2 regions of the Nocardia sp. NPDC050175 genome follow, and region 1 is predicted to be linked to the other one. Evidence: riboswitches for the same ligand, from Rfam matches in the RefSeq annotation. Region 1 holds a riboswitch; the other holds the start of a gene.

Region 1 (7,628 bases):
ACGGTCGGGTTCGCGTGGCTGACGCTCGGCAGCATCGCCCGGCGTGAGGCGATGCCGTCCTCGGACGTGGACAGCGCGCTGTCCTGGGCTGATGAATTATCCACGGCCAGTGAACAACTGCGTGCGATCGCCGAGCGGACCCATGCCATCCTCGACGCGTGCGGGCTGCCCGCGGACAGTAACGGGGCGATCGCCTCGCGACCGAAATTCGCTCGCTCCCGGTCGGATTGGACGAAAGCGGCCGCACGATGGCTGGATGATCCGCTGATCGATCGCGGATTGGTGATGTCGTCGCTGCTGATCGACGGGCGGGTGGTGTGGGGTGATCCCGCGCTGCATGCGGTGCCCGCCGTGTTCAGCAGGATGCGGGCCGACTATCCGAATGCCTTGCGACTGCAGTTGCTCGACGCGCTGTCCGGGCGGGTCCGGGCACGGTCGCTGCGGGACGTGCTTTCCCGGCGCGGCGGCACCTTCGACCTGAAGAGTCACGCGCTGGTCCCGATCGTCAACCTCGCGCGGTGGGGTGGGTTGGCGGCCGGGGTGACCGCCGCCACGACGCCGGTGCGGTTGGCTGCCGCGGCGTCCGCCGGTGTGATCGCCGATCGTGATGCCGGGGTGCTCACCGAGGTATTCGTCATGCTGCAGCGCATGCGGATGGTGCATCAGGTCGAGCAGCTGTCCGCGGGCCACCGGCCGGGCGATATCGTGCTGATGTCGGAGTTGTCCCCCTTGAATCGGAGCCTGCTCAACGACGCGTTGCGGGAGATCGCCGCCGTCCAGCGACGCGTTCGAGGTATCGCGATGACATCGGCTTAGAATGACGGCGTCATGGCGAAACAGGATGGTGAGGACCCGGGCCGGACCGCTGCGGTGCAGTCGGTCGACCGCGCGTTGCTCGTGATGGAGATCATCGCCAAGCTGGGCCAGGCCGGTGTCACGGAGATCGCCGCCGAACTCGGTGTGCACAAATCTACCGTCTCCCGCCTGATCGCCGTGCTGGAATCGCGCGGTTACGTCGAGCAACTCTCCGATCGCGGCAAGTACCGGCTCGGCTTCTCCATCGTCCGGCTGGCCGGATCCACCAGTGCACAGGTCGATCTCGTCGGGCAGAGCCAGGGCGCGTGTAACGCGCTGGCCGCCGAAACGGGGGAGACCACGAATATCGCTGTGCTGGACGGTAATCGGATCATCAATATCGTGGAGGCGGCGGGGAGCGGGTCGATCGCGCTGCGGTCCTGGGTCGGGCAGAGCTGTCCGGCGCACGCCACGTCGAGTGGCAAGGTGCTGCTGTCCGGTCTGGAACCGGCGGTGTTGCGTAAGCAGGTCGGACCGAAGTTGGAGGCGTACACCGACAACACCCTGACCAAAGTCGCTGATCTGGCGGCGCAGTTGGTGGCGGTCCGGGAACACGGATGGGCAAGTGTGCGTGAGGAACTGGAGATCGGGCTGAACGCCGTCGCCGCCCCTGTCTTCGATAGCAACGGGGTGATTGTTGCGGCACTGAGTGTTTCGGGGCCGTCGTATCGGCTCGGTCCGGATCGCTTCGCGTCGACGGCTCGACAGGCGATCGCGAGTGCCGCGGACATCAGTCATCGGCTGGGCTACTTCGGCTGACGAACTGGGGTACGGTTTCGTCATTGACAACGCGCGCGGCCGCCGACAATACTAAGTCGCGTGTCGCGCCATTGTTGCGCTATACGCAACAACTAGCTGTATCCGACAACTGAATACGCCGCACACGCAGCGGGAGATCTCCGTCCAGGCGATGGAGAGCCGAAGGAGCAACACCTCCCGGGAATCTCTCAGGCCCAGTACCGCCGCGCCTAAGGCAACTCTGAAAAGTAGTGCATCACGCACTCGCCGACGGGGCAAACGCGATCCGCGTGAATCTCTCAGGCCCTAGGACAGAGCGGGAGGAGCCACACCCAACGCGCGTATGCGTCGACGAAAGGCTCCCCATGGCTGATCCTGGCTCTGCCCTCCGCACTGAACTCGACGTCTCGCTGCGCGAATTCGACCCGGTCATCGCCGCGTTGGTCGACCAGGAGACCAGCCGCCAGCAGCGCGGACTGGAAATGATCGCCTCGGAGAACTACGCGCCGCTCGCGGTGATGCAGGCCCAGGGGACGGTGCTCACCAACAAGTACGCCGAAGGTTATCCGGGACGCCGGTATTACGGCGGCTGTGAGTATGTGGATCAGATCGAGACGCTGGCCATCGAGCGGCTGCGTGCGCTGTTCGGCGCCGAATATGTCAACGTGCAGCCGCATTCGGGTGCGCAGGCGAACGCGGCGGTGATGCACGCGCTGCTGCGTCCTGGTGACGGCATCCTCGGGCTGGCGCTGGATCACGGCGGTCACCTCACCCACGGTATGAAGGCCAACTTCTCCGGGCGGCTGTATGACGTTGCGGCATACCATGTTCGGGCCGAAGACCAGTTGGTCGATATGGCGGAGGTGGAGCGGCTCGCGCACGAGCATCGGCCGAAGCTGATCGTCGCGGGTTGGTCGGCTTATCCTCGGCACCTCGACTTCGCCGAATTCCGGCGCATCGCCGACGAGGTCGGCGCGTACTTGATGGTCGATATGGCGCACTTCGCCGGTCTCGTCGGTGCCGGGCTGCATCCGTCGCCGGTGCCGCACGCGCACGTCGTCACGTCGACCACGCACAAGACGCTGGGTGGGCCGCGTGGTGGATTCATCCTCGCCACAGCGGATTTGGGTAAGAAGCTGGATTCGGCGGTGTTCCCCGGGCAGCAGGGTGGACCGCTCGAGCATGTGATCGCCGCCAAAGCTGTTGCCTTCAAGATGGCGGCGGAACCGGCGTTTCGTGAGCGGCAGGAGCGGACCCTCGTCGGTGCGCGCGTGCTCGCCGATCGGCTGCTGGCCGAGGATTGCCAGGCTGCCGGTATCGGCGTGGTCAGCGGCGGCACCGATGTGCACCTCGTGTTGGTCGATCTGCGGGATGCGGAACTGGACGGTAAGCAGGCCGAGGATCTGCTGCAGACATTGGGAATCACGGTGAACCGCAATGCGATTCCGTTCGATCCGCGTCCGCCGATGATCAGTTCCGGACTGCGGATCGGTACTCCCGCGCTAGCCGCGCGCGGCTTCGACACTGTGGCGTTCGCCGAGGTCGCGGACATCATCGCGACGGCGTTGTGCGGTGGGGACGCCGCGGCGCTCACCGCGCGGGTGGACGCGCTGGCCGAGCGGTTCCCGCTGTACCTCGGGTTGCGGAACCCGGCGTGACGATCAGCGTCTTCGACCTGTTCCGGGTCGGCATCGGGCCGTCGAGTTCGCACACGGTCGGGCCGATGCGGGCTGCGGCCGCGTTCGTCGAACGGCTGAAAGACGCCGACGTGCTGCACGAGACGGTCGCGATCCGGGTTCAGCTGTATGGATCGCTCGGTGCTACCGGACGCGGGCACGGCACGGTCGAGGCGGTCGTCGCCGGACTGTCGGGTGCGCAGCCGGACAGCATCGACCCGGACACGATGGTCGCCACCGTTGCCGCGGCGCGCGCCACCGGTCAGCTGTTTCTCGGTGGCGCGCATTCGATCTCGTTCGATGTCGACAGTGACATCGAACTGCTCGGGCTGACGCGGTTGGCATTCCACACCAACGGGATGCTGTTCGGCGCGCACGACGATGTGGGGCGCGTGCTCCTCGAGCGCCAATACTTCTCGGTGGGTGGCGGTTTCGTCCTCGACGAGGAGGAGATCGACGGCCGGACCGCCGACGCGCCGGTCGCGGTCGCGCATCCCTTCGGCTCAGCGGATGAACTGCTCGCGATCACCGCCGCGACCGGTCAGTCGATCAGCTCGGTCGTGCTGGCCAACGAAATGTCCTGGCGCAGTGCGGATCAGGTCCGAGCGGACCTGCTCGACATCTGGAATGTCATGCGCCGCTGCGTCGAACGCGGAATGTCGACGGGCGGGGTGCTGCCCGGCACACTGCGAGTACGCCGCCGCGCCGCGACCCTGTTCGAACGTCTCGGTACCGAAGCCGAGGAGAACGACCCGTTGCGCGCGATGGAGTGGGTCACGCTGTACGCGATGGCGGTCAACGAGGAAAACGCCGCAGGCGGCCGAGTCGTCACCGCCCCCACCAACGGCGCCGCAGGCATCATTCCCGCTGTCCTGCACTATATTCAGCGCTTCATCACCGACGACGAGAACAGCATCGTCGAATTCCTGCTGACCGCGGCCGCCATCGGCCAACTGATGAAGGAAAACGCCTCGATCTCCGGCGCCGAAGTCGGCTGCCAGGGCGAGGTAGGCTCCGCCTGCGCCATGGCCGCCGCCGGCCTGGCCGCCGTACTAGGCGGTACCCCCCAGCAGATCGAAAACGCCGCCGAAATCGGCATGGAACATAACCTAGGCCTAACCTGCGACCCCATCGGCGGCCTAGTCCAAATCCCCTGCATCGAACGCAACGGCATAGCCGCCGTCAAAGCAATCACCGCCGCCCGCATGGCAATCCGAGGCGACGGCATCCACCACGTCTCCCTAGACCAGGTAATCCAAACCATGCGAGCAACCGGCGCCGACATGCTCGACAAATACAAAGAAACCTCCCGAGGCGGCCTAGCCGTAGCCGTCGTCGAATGCTGACCCCACCCCCAAAACCCGCACCCGAACTCGGGACCTGCACTCGCTCTAGAACCCAAAGCCAGCGCAGATCCCGAGTCCAAGTGCAGATCCGCGCCACCAACGGCAAGGAAGCCCTCCCCGCGCACGAGTTATGCAGCCGCGCACGGTATTGCTGGCAATTTCGTCCGCGGCTGCACAATTCATGCGCAGCGACCAACGCCGGACCACTCGACGGGCCGGACACCGACTACTTCGCTCTTGTCCAAGCCGGTTGGACGCAACCACAACCCGATCGCGGCGTGAGAACCCATCCGTACACCCTCCGTGTCAGCCTCACACCGCCTGTACTGGGTGTGGGGCTGAGACAGTGGGTGTACGGCGGTAGCTTCACCACCTCGGGAGCCGGGATTCGCTGATTTTTGGGCTCTCGAAACGCCACCACAGCCAGATGACCACCTCGGGAACGCGACATCGTGCACCTGACGTGCACCTAAAGCCGGGTACGGCAGGCGACGCGACCACACTACTCACGGGAAAATGTGGATAGGTCTTCAGCTTCTATGAACTGCCCCACCTGCGGAGTCCTAAGAAGCACTTGCCCGGATAGGTCCACTATTCCGGGGGTCTTTTGTGTACTGGTCCGGGGTGGTGTACCGAGAGATCTCCGGTGGTGTACTGGCCCAGAGGTTGTCGACTGGTTCATCGGATGACCGGAGTAGTGCTGGGCGCGTGAGGTGGGGTCCCCGACCTTAGTTATCGGTCAGGTGCGTGATGTCGCGTTCCAGCGTGGTCATCTGGCTGTGGTGTTGTTCTCGAGCGCTTTGGAAGAAGTGAGCGTGTCGTGCGGGCGTTTGGGGGCCGCGGGGTGTCCGATGCGCACTGTCTGTTCTGGCCGTACACCCTTTGGGTAAGCCGAACATCCGTTGTAGCGGGTGTTCGGCTCACAGAAACGGTGTTCGGCTGACGGAAGGGGGTGGGCGTGACCGTGCCGGGCGAGGTGAATCCTCGCCCGGCTTGGGGGCCGTGGGCTGTTGGTTGGTGAGGGTTCAGGGCTGGACGTCCGGGACGATCACGACTTTGCCGGTGACGGTGCCGGATTCGGCGAGGGCGAGGGCCTTGGCGGCCTGGCTCAGTGGGATTCGGGCGGCGACCTGGGGGCGGAGGGTGCCGTCGGCGGCTAGGGCGAGGACCTTGCCGAGGTCTTCGTTGAGGTGGTTGCGGAATCGGGTGAGGTTGCGCTTGCCTGCCCAGATGTTGTAGAAGTGCGCGTTTCGCTTGTTGGGGAGCGTGTTCCACAGGAGCAGTTGGCCGAACAGTTTCAGGACGGGCAGTCGGGAGTTGCCTTCGTCGTTCTTGGTCGAGGCGGTGCCGTAGGCGACCAGCGTGCCGTGGTCGGCGAGCAGGCCGAAGGAGTCGACGATGCCGGGGCCGCCGACGTGATCGAATACCGCGTCGACACCCTGCGGGGCCAGTGCCCGAACCTGTTGTGCCACATCGCCTCGGTAGTCGACGGGGCTCGCGCCCAGTGCCTCGACGATCGCCGCGTTCTTGGCCGAGGCGGTGCCGATCACCCGGATGCCTGCGGCCCGGGCCAGCTGGACGAGGGTCGAGCCGACGCCACCGTTCGCGCCGTGCACGACAATGGTCTGGCCGCGCTTGACCTTCGCGATCCGGTGCAGCATCTGCCACGCCGTAATCCCGTTCACCACAAAGGTTTCCGCCTCCGCCGGATCGAGCGTCGACGGCACCGGGATGAGGTCCGCGGCGTCCAGCACGATGTGGCTGCTCCAGCCGCCGACCTTGGTCAACGCGGCGACGCGGCGGCCGAGCAGCGCCTGATCGACCGACGAGCCGATCGCGGCGACCGTCCCGACGAGGTCGTAACCGGGCACGAAGGGAAACGCGGGCTGGTCGTAGTACTTTCCGCGACGCATCTGCTGCTCGGCGAACGAGACGCCGGAGGCTTCGACCTGAACCACGACCTGATCCGGGCCCAGCGGTGGCAGCTGACGCTCGGTGACCTGCAGACCTTCCGGTTCTACCAGGCCGGGCAGGACGATCTCGACTGCGGTGATGGGTTGCGTGGTGGTGCTCATGGGGACTCCTGGTGTGTGACTGGTCAATCACTATACGGGCTGAAAAAGCGCCCCGACGTCGGGGCTCGGTGGATCTAGTTGGGGTGGCGCATGCCGTCGGTGAGTACCGCGGCCCAGTCGCCATCCTGTCCGTCGAGTTCGAGGGTGACGATGAGATGGCAGAGCTGGCCGTAGGCGATGAAGCGTTGGACGGCGCTGTCTTCGGCGCCGGATCGTGTCTTGGCGAAGTTCGTCACTCGGGCGAGTCCGCGTCGCATCGCGTCCGCGATCTCCGGGATGTCCGAGGCCGACTGGGCGTGCACCTGCAGCATCAGCAGGCTCTTGTCCGCGATGAGTTGCGCGTAGGCGCCGCCCATCGCGTGCAGGATCTCGTCCGGGCTCGCACCGTCGGCGTGGGTGACGCCTGCCGAAAGTGCCTGCTCGACGAGTTCGAAGCACCGGTCGATCGCCGCGACGAACAAGGCGATCTTGCCGGGGAACAGCTTGAAGACGTAGGCGGGAGAGATGGTCGCCTTGGCGGCCACGTTGTTGATCGGCGTGCCGTGGTAGCCGGTGCGGGCGAACTCGGTGATCGCCGCATCGACAACCGCGTCCCGTCGAACCTCCGAGGTGGAGAGTGTTGCTCCGCGCTTTGCCATGTGAGTGACTGTACACTCACTCTCGAGAACTCGTCAAGTGCTGGCGGTCGAGTTCGTATTTCGAGCGGCCGAATATGCTGGTAGCGCAGGATTATTCGGCCGGAGACCGACTAGCGGGAAGCCCGTCCGCGCCAGCCCCACACGGCCAGCAGCACCCCGGCGATCAGCACGATCGGCCCGATGATCGACCAGGTGACGGTGTCGCTCATCGGACTGCCCGAGACCACACCGAAGCCCTGCAACGACCAGAGAAGTCCGGCGAGTCCGATGATGACGCCGAGCGCGACAAAGATGGGGCTG
Region 2 (7,628 bases), on a different contig from region 1:
GTTTCGGGGGATCGGTACCTACCAATCTGGATCGGGCAGGCCGAGGCGACCGCGATCGTGCTGGAGCAGGAGGGGGTGACCCCGATCCGCCCGCTGACCCACGATCTGATCAAGATCCTGATCACCGAGCTCGGGCACACCCTCAAGGAAGTGCGCATCGTCGATCTGCAGGAGGGCACGTTCTACGCGGATCTGGTGTTCGAGAACGATCTGCACATCTCGGCGCGGCCGTCGGATTCGGTAGCGATCGCCTTGCGGGTGGGTTGCCCGATCTATGCCGAGGAGCCGGTGCTCGAGGAAGCCGGGCTGGTGATGCCGGACGAGCGCGAGGACGAGGTGGAGAAGTTCAAGGAATTCCTGGAGTCGGTCTCGCCCGACGATTTCAAGGCCACAGATAGCTGAACAGGATGTTTCCGGCAATCCGGCGTTTTCGCGGGATGACCGGGGGATCAGCCCTTAACCAGAGCTTGAGAGTTTAACCGCGCGTCGCGTTTGGCCTGACGAGGGTGCTCCCTGGACAATCAGGGGGAGTAATCTCGATAGTTGGGCCACGTCCGTTTTGGCCAGGTCGTCAGTACAGCAGTGGTCGAAGCGGAGCCGGGTCATCGATGAGGCTAGCCGTCGGCGGAGCAAGGGAGTGGTCAGTGGCAGAGGAATCGCAAAATGTGGTGCAGCCAGGCCTGTTCCCGGACGACTCGGTTCCCGACGATCTGGTCGGCTACCGGGTTCCCAGTGCATGCCAGGTGGCCGGGATCACCTACCGGCAGCTCGACTACTGGGCGCGTACCGGATTGGTCGTGCCCTCCATTCGCAGCGCCGCGGGCTCGGGGAGCCAGCGCCTGTACTCGTTCAAGGACATCCTGGTCCTCAAGATCGTGAAGCGGCTGCTCGACGCGGGCATCTCGCTGCAGAACATCCGGATCGCGGTCGACCATCTACGCAGCAGGGGAGTGCAGGATCTCGCCGGGATCACCCTGTTCTCCGACGGCACCTCGGTATACGAGTGCACCTCGGCCGAGGAGGTAGTCGATTTACTGCAGGGCGGGCAGGGCGTTTTCGGCATCGCGATCAGCGGTGCCATGCACGAACTCACCGGCGCCATCGCCAACTTCCCGGCAGAGCGCGCGTCAGCGGTGACCGAGCGGCCGGAGGACGAGCTGTCCTACCGGCGTAAGGCACGGATGAGTCGCAAGACCGGTTAAAAGTAGACAACTGACCCGACACCCCGCCTCCCCGACATACCGAGGGTAGCGGGGTGTCGTGCTGTATGGCACTTGATTTTCGGCGGTGGGGGCGTGGTCTGGACCGCTCGGTTTGGAACGTACCAAAAACATCAGGTTAAGTAGATATGCGCATTTATGTATGTTCCTGGTTGGGGACCCCGCGCACCGGCGTGACCAGCGCGACACCCGCAAGGACGGGACCAGTGACACGTTCCGGCGTGTCGTCGGCTTAAACTGGTGGCGCGCCAACGCCGTGCGGGAGAGTCCCGGGTTCGACAGAGTCCCGGGCGCCGAAGGAGCAGCACCTCCCCGTCAATCTCTCAGGCATCAGGGACCGTGCGGGCTTGGGCGCCTCTGGAAAGCGGTGGCTTCGGGCCGCCCGCCCATGGGGAAAGGGGCTCGACCTTCATTGCGGTCGCGCGTCCGAATCTCTCAGGCAACACGACAGAGGGGGAGGGCTGGTACCCGTCGACCGCCGTCGACCCGCCCGACCCACATGGGAGCTGCCGTGACTCGCTCATTCGCCGACCGCCATATCGGACCCGATCGGGGCGAAATCGCCCGGATCCTGGACGTCGTCGGCGTCGACTCGCTGGACGAGCTCGCCACGAAGGCCCTGCCCGCCACCATTCTCGACGGATCCGGTCTGGCCGGATTGCCGCCTGCCGCAACCGAACACGAGGTGCTGGCCGAACTCGCCGGCCTCGCCCATTCGAACACGGTGGCCACCTCGATGATCGGGCTCGGCTACTACGACACGCTGACCCCGCCGGTGCTGGTGCGCAACCTGCTGGAAAACCCGGCCTGGTACACCGCGTACACGCCGTACCAGCCGGAGATCAGCCAGGGCAGGCTCGAGGCGCTGCTCAACTTCCAGACCATGGTGTCGGAGCTGACCGGCATGGACGTGGCCAACGCGTCCATGCTCGACGAGGCCACCGCGGCCGCCGAGGCGATGACGCTGCTGCAGCGGGCCAGCCGGTCCAAGTCTGTGCGTCTCGTTATTGATACCGACCTGTTCCCGCAGACGAAGACCGTGCTGACCACCCGGGCGCAGCCGCTCGGGATCGAGCTGGTGCCTGCGGATCTGGCGTCCGGCGAGTTGCCGGAAGGTGAATTCTTCGGTGTGCTGGTGCAAGCGCCGGGCGCTTCCGGGCGGGTAGTGGACTGGACGTCGGTTATCAGTGCGGCGCACGAGCGTGGCGCGTTGGTCGCGGTGGGCGCTGATCTGCTGGCGATGACGTTGATCGCCTCGCCGGGTGACCAGGGCGCGGACGTGTGCTTCGGGACCACCCAGCGTTTCGGTGTCCCGCTCGGCTTCGGTGGCCCGCACGCCGGGTATCTGGCAGTGCGCACGGCGTATGCCAGGCAGCTGCCGGGCCGACTGGTCGGTGTCTCGGTGGACGCGGACGGCGATGTGGCCTACCGGCTGGCACTCCAGACGCGCGAGCAGCACATCCGCCGCGAGAAGGCGACCTCCAACATCTGTACCGCGCAGGTGCTGCTGGCCATCGTCGCGGCGATGTACGCGAGCTACCACGGTGCCGACGGCCTGCGCGAGATCGCGCGTCGTGTGCACCGGCATGCGGCCACCATCGCCGCCGGGCTCGATGGTGCGGTCGTGCACGACACGTTCTTCGACACCGTGCTCGCGCATGTGCCCGGTGGTGCGGAAGCCGTTGTCGCGAAGGCGAAGTCGCGCGGGATCAACCTGCGCCTGGTCGACGCCGATCATGTCGGTATCGCCTGTGACGAGGCGACGACCGAGTCGCACGTCGCGGCTGTGCTCGAATCCTTCGGCACCGCACTGTCTTCCGAGCAGCCCGCACCCGCGCCTGCCGTCGCGATCGAGAACCGCACCTCCGAGTTCCTCGACCACCCGGCGTTCACCAAGTACCACACCGAAACCGCCATGCTGCGCTACCTGCGGTCGCTGTCCGACAAGGACATTGCCTTGGACCGCAGCATGATTCCGCTCGGCTCGTGCACCATGAAGCTCAACGCGACCGCCGAGATGGAGGCCATCACCTGGCCCGGCTTCGCCCGCGTGCACCCGTACGCGCCGGTCGAGGACGCGCCGGGCCTACTGCAGGTGATCCACGACCTGGAGCGGTGGCTGTCCGACATCACCGGCTACGACTCGGTCAGCCTGCAGCCGAACGCGGGCAGCCAGGGCGAGTACGCCGGCCTGCTGGCGATCCGCCGGTACCACCTGGATCGTGGTGACACGCACCGGGATACCTGCCTGATCCCGTCCAGCGCGCACGGCACCAACGCGGCCTCGGCGGCGATGGCGGGGCTGCGCGTCGAGGTGGTCAAGTGCCGCGAGAACGGCGACGTCGACCTGGACGACCTGCGGGCCAAGATCGCCGACCACGCCGACCGGCTGGCCTGCATCATGATCACCTACCCGTCCACGCACGGTGTCTACGAGCACGAGGTCGCCGAGCTGTGCGCGCTGGTGCACGACGCCGGTGGCCAGGTGTACGTCGACGGCGCGAACCTGAATGCCCTTGTCGGGCTTGCCCGTCCGGGCCGGTTCGGCGGCGACGTCAGCCACCTGAACCTGCACAAGACCTTCTGCATCCCGCACGGCGGCGGCGGTCCGGGTGTCGGGCCGGTGGCGGTGCGCTCGCACCTGGCGCCGTACCTGCCGGGCGATCCGCTGGTGACCGACTCGCACGCGGTGTCGGCCGCCAACTACGGCTCCGCCTCGATCCTGCCGATCACCTGGGCCTACATCCGGATGATGGGTGCGGACGGCCTGCGTGACGCCACACTGACGGCCATCGCCTCGGCCAACTACATCGCGCGCAAGCTCGACGAGTACTTCCCGGTGCTCTACACCGGCGAGCACGGGATGGTCGCGCACGAGTGCATCCTGGACCTGCGGGAGATCACCAAGCAGACCGGTGTCACCGTCGACGATGTGGCGAAGCGGCTGGCAGACTACGGTTTCCACGCGCCCACGATGAGCTTCCCGGTCGCAGGCACCCTGATGGTGGAGCCCACCGAGAGCGAAAACCTGGCCGAGCTGGACGATTTCATCGAGGCGATGATCGCGATCCGCAAGGAGATCGATCAGGTCGCCGCCGGCGTCTGGCCCGTCACCGACAACCCGCTGCGCGGCGCCCCGCACACCGCGGCCTGCCTGGTCGGCGAGTGGGAGCACCCGTACAGCCGCGAAACCGCCGTGTACCCACGGGGTCTCGGCCACGCGCGGGCCAAGGTATGGCCGCCGGTCCGTCGGATCGACGGCGCATACGGCGACCGCAACCTGGTCTGCTCGTGCCCGCCGCTCGAGGCCTACGCCGACTGATCACACCGACCGAAGGCGCCCTTCAGCCCCCAACACCGGCTGACCGGCCCCTTCGGTCGACCGTTCACCCGTTACCTGGCATGGACCGAGGGCGCCCTTCATTCGCTGAGACCAGCTGAAGGGCGCCTTCGGTCGGTTGGGCGTTATGGGGTGGTGAGGGAGTGCACGACTGCGGAGCCGAAGGCGATGTCGTCTGAGGTGGCCAGGCGGGTGTAGGTGCCGCCGGATTGCTCGGAGATGCTCTGCAGGGTTTGCGTGCCTTTGCCGCCGATGACGATGATGTCGACGCGGACGGGGTGCTCCTTGTCGAGCGCGGCGGCCATGTCGCTGGCGAGTTTGGCACCGGTGACGGTCGAATCGTCTTCGGGCCCATCGGTGATGAGCAGCACCGAATTCGTGCGGCCTGCGGTGTATCCCTTGACGGCGCTCTTGTATGCGGCGATGAGTGTCGGATACGCCTGATCCGAGCGCACCTCGCTGGCCTCGACGGCGTCGAGCGCGTTGCTGACCTTGGTGCGTTGGTCGTTGGAGAGCGGCGCCGTGGCGGCCTGAACCTTGTAAGGCGTTGTGCCGTCGAGGTTCTTGCCGTAGGTCCAGAGACCGAAGCCGAAGTCGGGTGGCATGACGGTGAGCGTGGAGTTCAGTGCGCCGAGGACATTCGCGAGCCGGGTCATCGAGCCGTCGGTGGTCGACATGGACGACGAGACGTCAACCAGGACAGTGGATTGCACGCCGAGTACCGGATTGGCCATGGTGGCACGGACCTTGTCGAGTGCGGCCCGTGGCGGTGCGGGGGTGGCGGCCGGAGCGGTGGTGAAGCCCGCAGCGGTGAAGGCCTGTGCTTGTTCGGGGGCGCGCAGGTAGTCCGCGAAGAGGCCGCCGACCAGATTCTGGGTCTTGTCGACCCACGGTCCAGACATCAGCGCGGCGGGGTGGTCGGCGCTCGGCGCGGCACCGGCGGGGCGGAAGACGGTAAGTCCCGCTTGGCCTTTCACCTGTTGTTCGGTGGTGGCGACCGCGTGCACAGTGGCGGACTGCGGTGCGCCCGCGATGATGCCGAAGGCCGCGGTGGTGTCGGCGGCGTCCGGCGCGTTGGCGGCGAGCCCGGAGATCGCGGAAACGGCCTGCCCGGACTGTGCGGCCTGCTCGCTGAGCGGTTCGGCGCCCGAGATCGCGGAGCCCACCGCGACGGCGGCGGCCAGCGAGGAATCGCCGGGCGGCAACGCCATTCGAAGACCACCCCAGCCGGACAGGCCGACCTCGTTGAGCGAACCTTGTTGCAGGCGTGGCAGATCCGACCATGTGGTCTTGGCTTGTGCTAGCGCGCCACGCAATTCGTCCGGCACGGCGAGCACGATCGGGCTCACCGCGATCGGCGCGGGTGTGCCTTCGATCATGCCGGGCACCCGCATGGACTCGATCGAGCGGGTCGAATCGGGAATCCACAGCACCGGCTGCGGGCCGAGATTCGGATCCCAGGGCTTGCCGTTGGTGAATGCCGCGACGATCGACGCGGACGGCTGCGCGGTCACCACCACCTGCGCGCAGTGATCACGCACCTTCGGTTTGGTCGCGTTGTATCGGTCCGCCGCGCTCCTGACCTGCGCGGCAATGTCCGGATCGGCGGTCACATAGAGCGTCGTGGGCCCGGAGACACATTCCGCCGCCGCGGCGCTGTCCTCATCGGCGGCTCGGTCGCGTAGCTGAAACCACGCGACGACCCCAGCGACGAGCAGCACGATGGCCACCACTGCGATAACCGGACCTTTGCTGACGCCCCGGGATTTGATTCCGCTGCGATGAGTGCCCACGGTGCACAGTGTATGTTCACCTGCGGTTTGCGGGCTCGGTGAGTCCGGCCTACGGCGGCGAGCCGTAGCAAAAGTGTCCGCCGCCGTGTCCCGGTCGGACACGGCGGCGGTATTCACGGGCGGATCAGCTGCCCGCGGTCGAACTCGTGGCCGCCCCAGACCCCGGACTGGCCGGTGTGCTCGGCGAACTCACCACAGGCCGCCCGGATCGGGCAGCCCGCGCAGACGCCGCGCGCGTAGGCGAAGTCCTGTGACGGGTACGGGAACCAGGCCTCGTGATGCGGGTCACCGCGGCAGGCGGCCCGATGCCACTCTCGGGAGTCCGAGAGCGGGAGCAGCTCGGCCAGGGTCAGCTCCACGACCGCGGTGGTCTCAGTGCGAACGGTCATCGCGATCCTCTCCTTTCTCGGATGTTCAGGTGGTGGCGAGCTGCTTCCAGATCCGCCGCTGTTGCTTGGCCTGGTGGTTGGGCGCCTTGGGTTGCCAGAGCAGCCGCATGCCCGCTTCCTCGGGGGTGCGGTCGGCCTTGGTCGTATTGCACGGGCCGCAGCAGGCGACGAGGTTGCTCCAGGTGTTCGGCCCGCCCCGGCTGCGCGGCCGGATGTGGTCGACGGTGCGGGCCCAGGCGGCGCAGTAGCCGCACCGGTGGCTGTCCCGCCGCAGCACACCGGCCAGGGTGGCGCGGCTCTCGTCGTGCACCCGCGCGGTGTGCTCGATATAGACGTAGCGAAGCAGCCGGATGGTTTCCGGTAGCAGTAGCTCGGAGTGCTGGGACCGGATCGGGAAGTTCGGGGTGCGGTCGGCGATCGACTCCGCGGCACCGGACATGAGCAGCACGACGGCCCGGTCGGCGCTGATCTCGGTGAGGGCCTCGTAGGAGGCGTTGAGCACCAGCACTCCGGTGTGTATCCAGTTGTCGGCGGTTAGTGCCGCAGGGTTGGCGGCATGGCGGAATGTCATGGGAATCACCATGTTTCGGGAGGAGTCGAGCGAGGAGGTTGGGCGGTCAGTGACCGGCCGGGAGGTGGCCGTCTTCGCGTCCGCTGCACAGCTGGGGATCGAATACGGGTTTCCTGGTTGACAACCGTTGTGCCGCATCGATGTTCGCCCGAATCGGGTTCTTCGGAATCATCGCCACCTCCTCCTCTCCTCGTGCTCGTGGATCACCGCTACCTGGTGATCATCGTCGAATCCCATGGTGACATAACGGGCCTACCGCTGTCGGGTCATTTATTTTCGGTCAGCTGAGCGGCGCCGAAGGAGACGTGGAACCGC

The links. A riboswitch is a leader RNA that binds a small molecule or an ion and turns the genes downstream of it on or off. The one in region 1 is predicted to bind glycine.
Region 2: it holds a riboswitch for glycine, as region 1 does, so the genes downstream of both, gcvP (aminomethyl-transferring glycine dehydrogenase) here and glyA (serine hydroxymethyltransferase) in region 1, are expected to answer to the same signal.

The regions. Positions count from the first base shown of each region.
Region 1 is NZ_JBITJI010000022.1:30,457-38,084, forward strand. Features, by position in the region: gene ACIBK2_RS43875 (putative nucleotidyltransferase substrate binding domain-containing protein) at 1-816, shown strand, start outside; gene ACIBK2_RS43880 (IclR family transcriptional regulator) at 829-1,614, shown strand; glycine riboswitch at 1,825-1,918, shown strand; gene glyA (serine hydroxymethyltransferase) at 1,959-3,251, shown strand; gene ACIBK2_RS43890 (L-serine ammonia-lyase) at 3,248-4,615, shown strand; gene ACIBK2_RS43895 (medium chain dehydrogenase/reductase family protein) at 5,641-6,690, opposite strand; gene ACIBK2_RS43900 (TetR/AcrR family transcriptional regulator) at 6,765-7,328, opposite strand; gene ACIBK2_RS43905 (hypothetical protein) at 7,439-7,628, opposite strand, start outside.
Region 2 is NZ_JBITJI010000007.1:441,092-448,719, reverse strand. Features, by position in the region: gene ACIBK2_RS26095 (bifunctional nuclease family protein) at 1-402, shown strand, start outside; gene ACIBK2_RS26090 (MerR family transcriptional regulator) at 609-1,202, shown strand; glycine riboswitch at 1,470-1,570, shown strand; gene gcvP (aminomethyl-transferring glycine dehydrogenase) at 1,720-4,542, shown strand; gene ACIBK2_RS26080 (VWA domain-containing protein) at 4,686-6,353, opposite strand; gene ACIBK2_RS26075 (WhiB family transcriptional regulator) at 6,467-6,742, opposite strand; gene ACIBK2_RS26070 (HNH endonuclease) at 6,768-7,313, opposite strand; gene ACIBK2_RS26065 (DM13 domain-containing protein) at 7,580-7,628, opposite strand, start outside.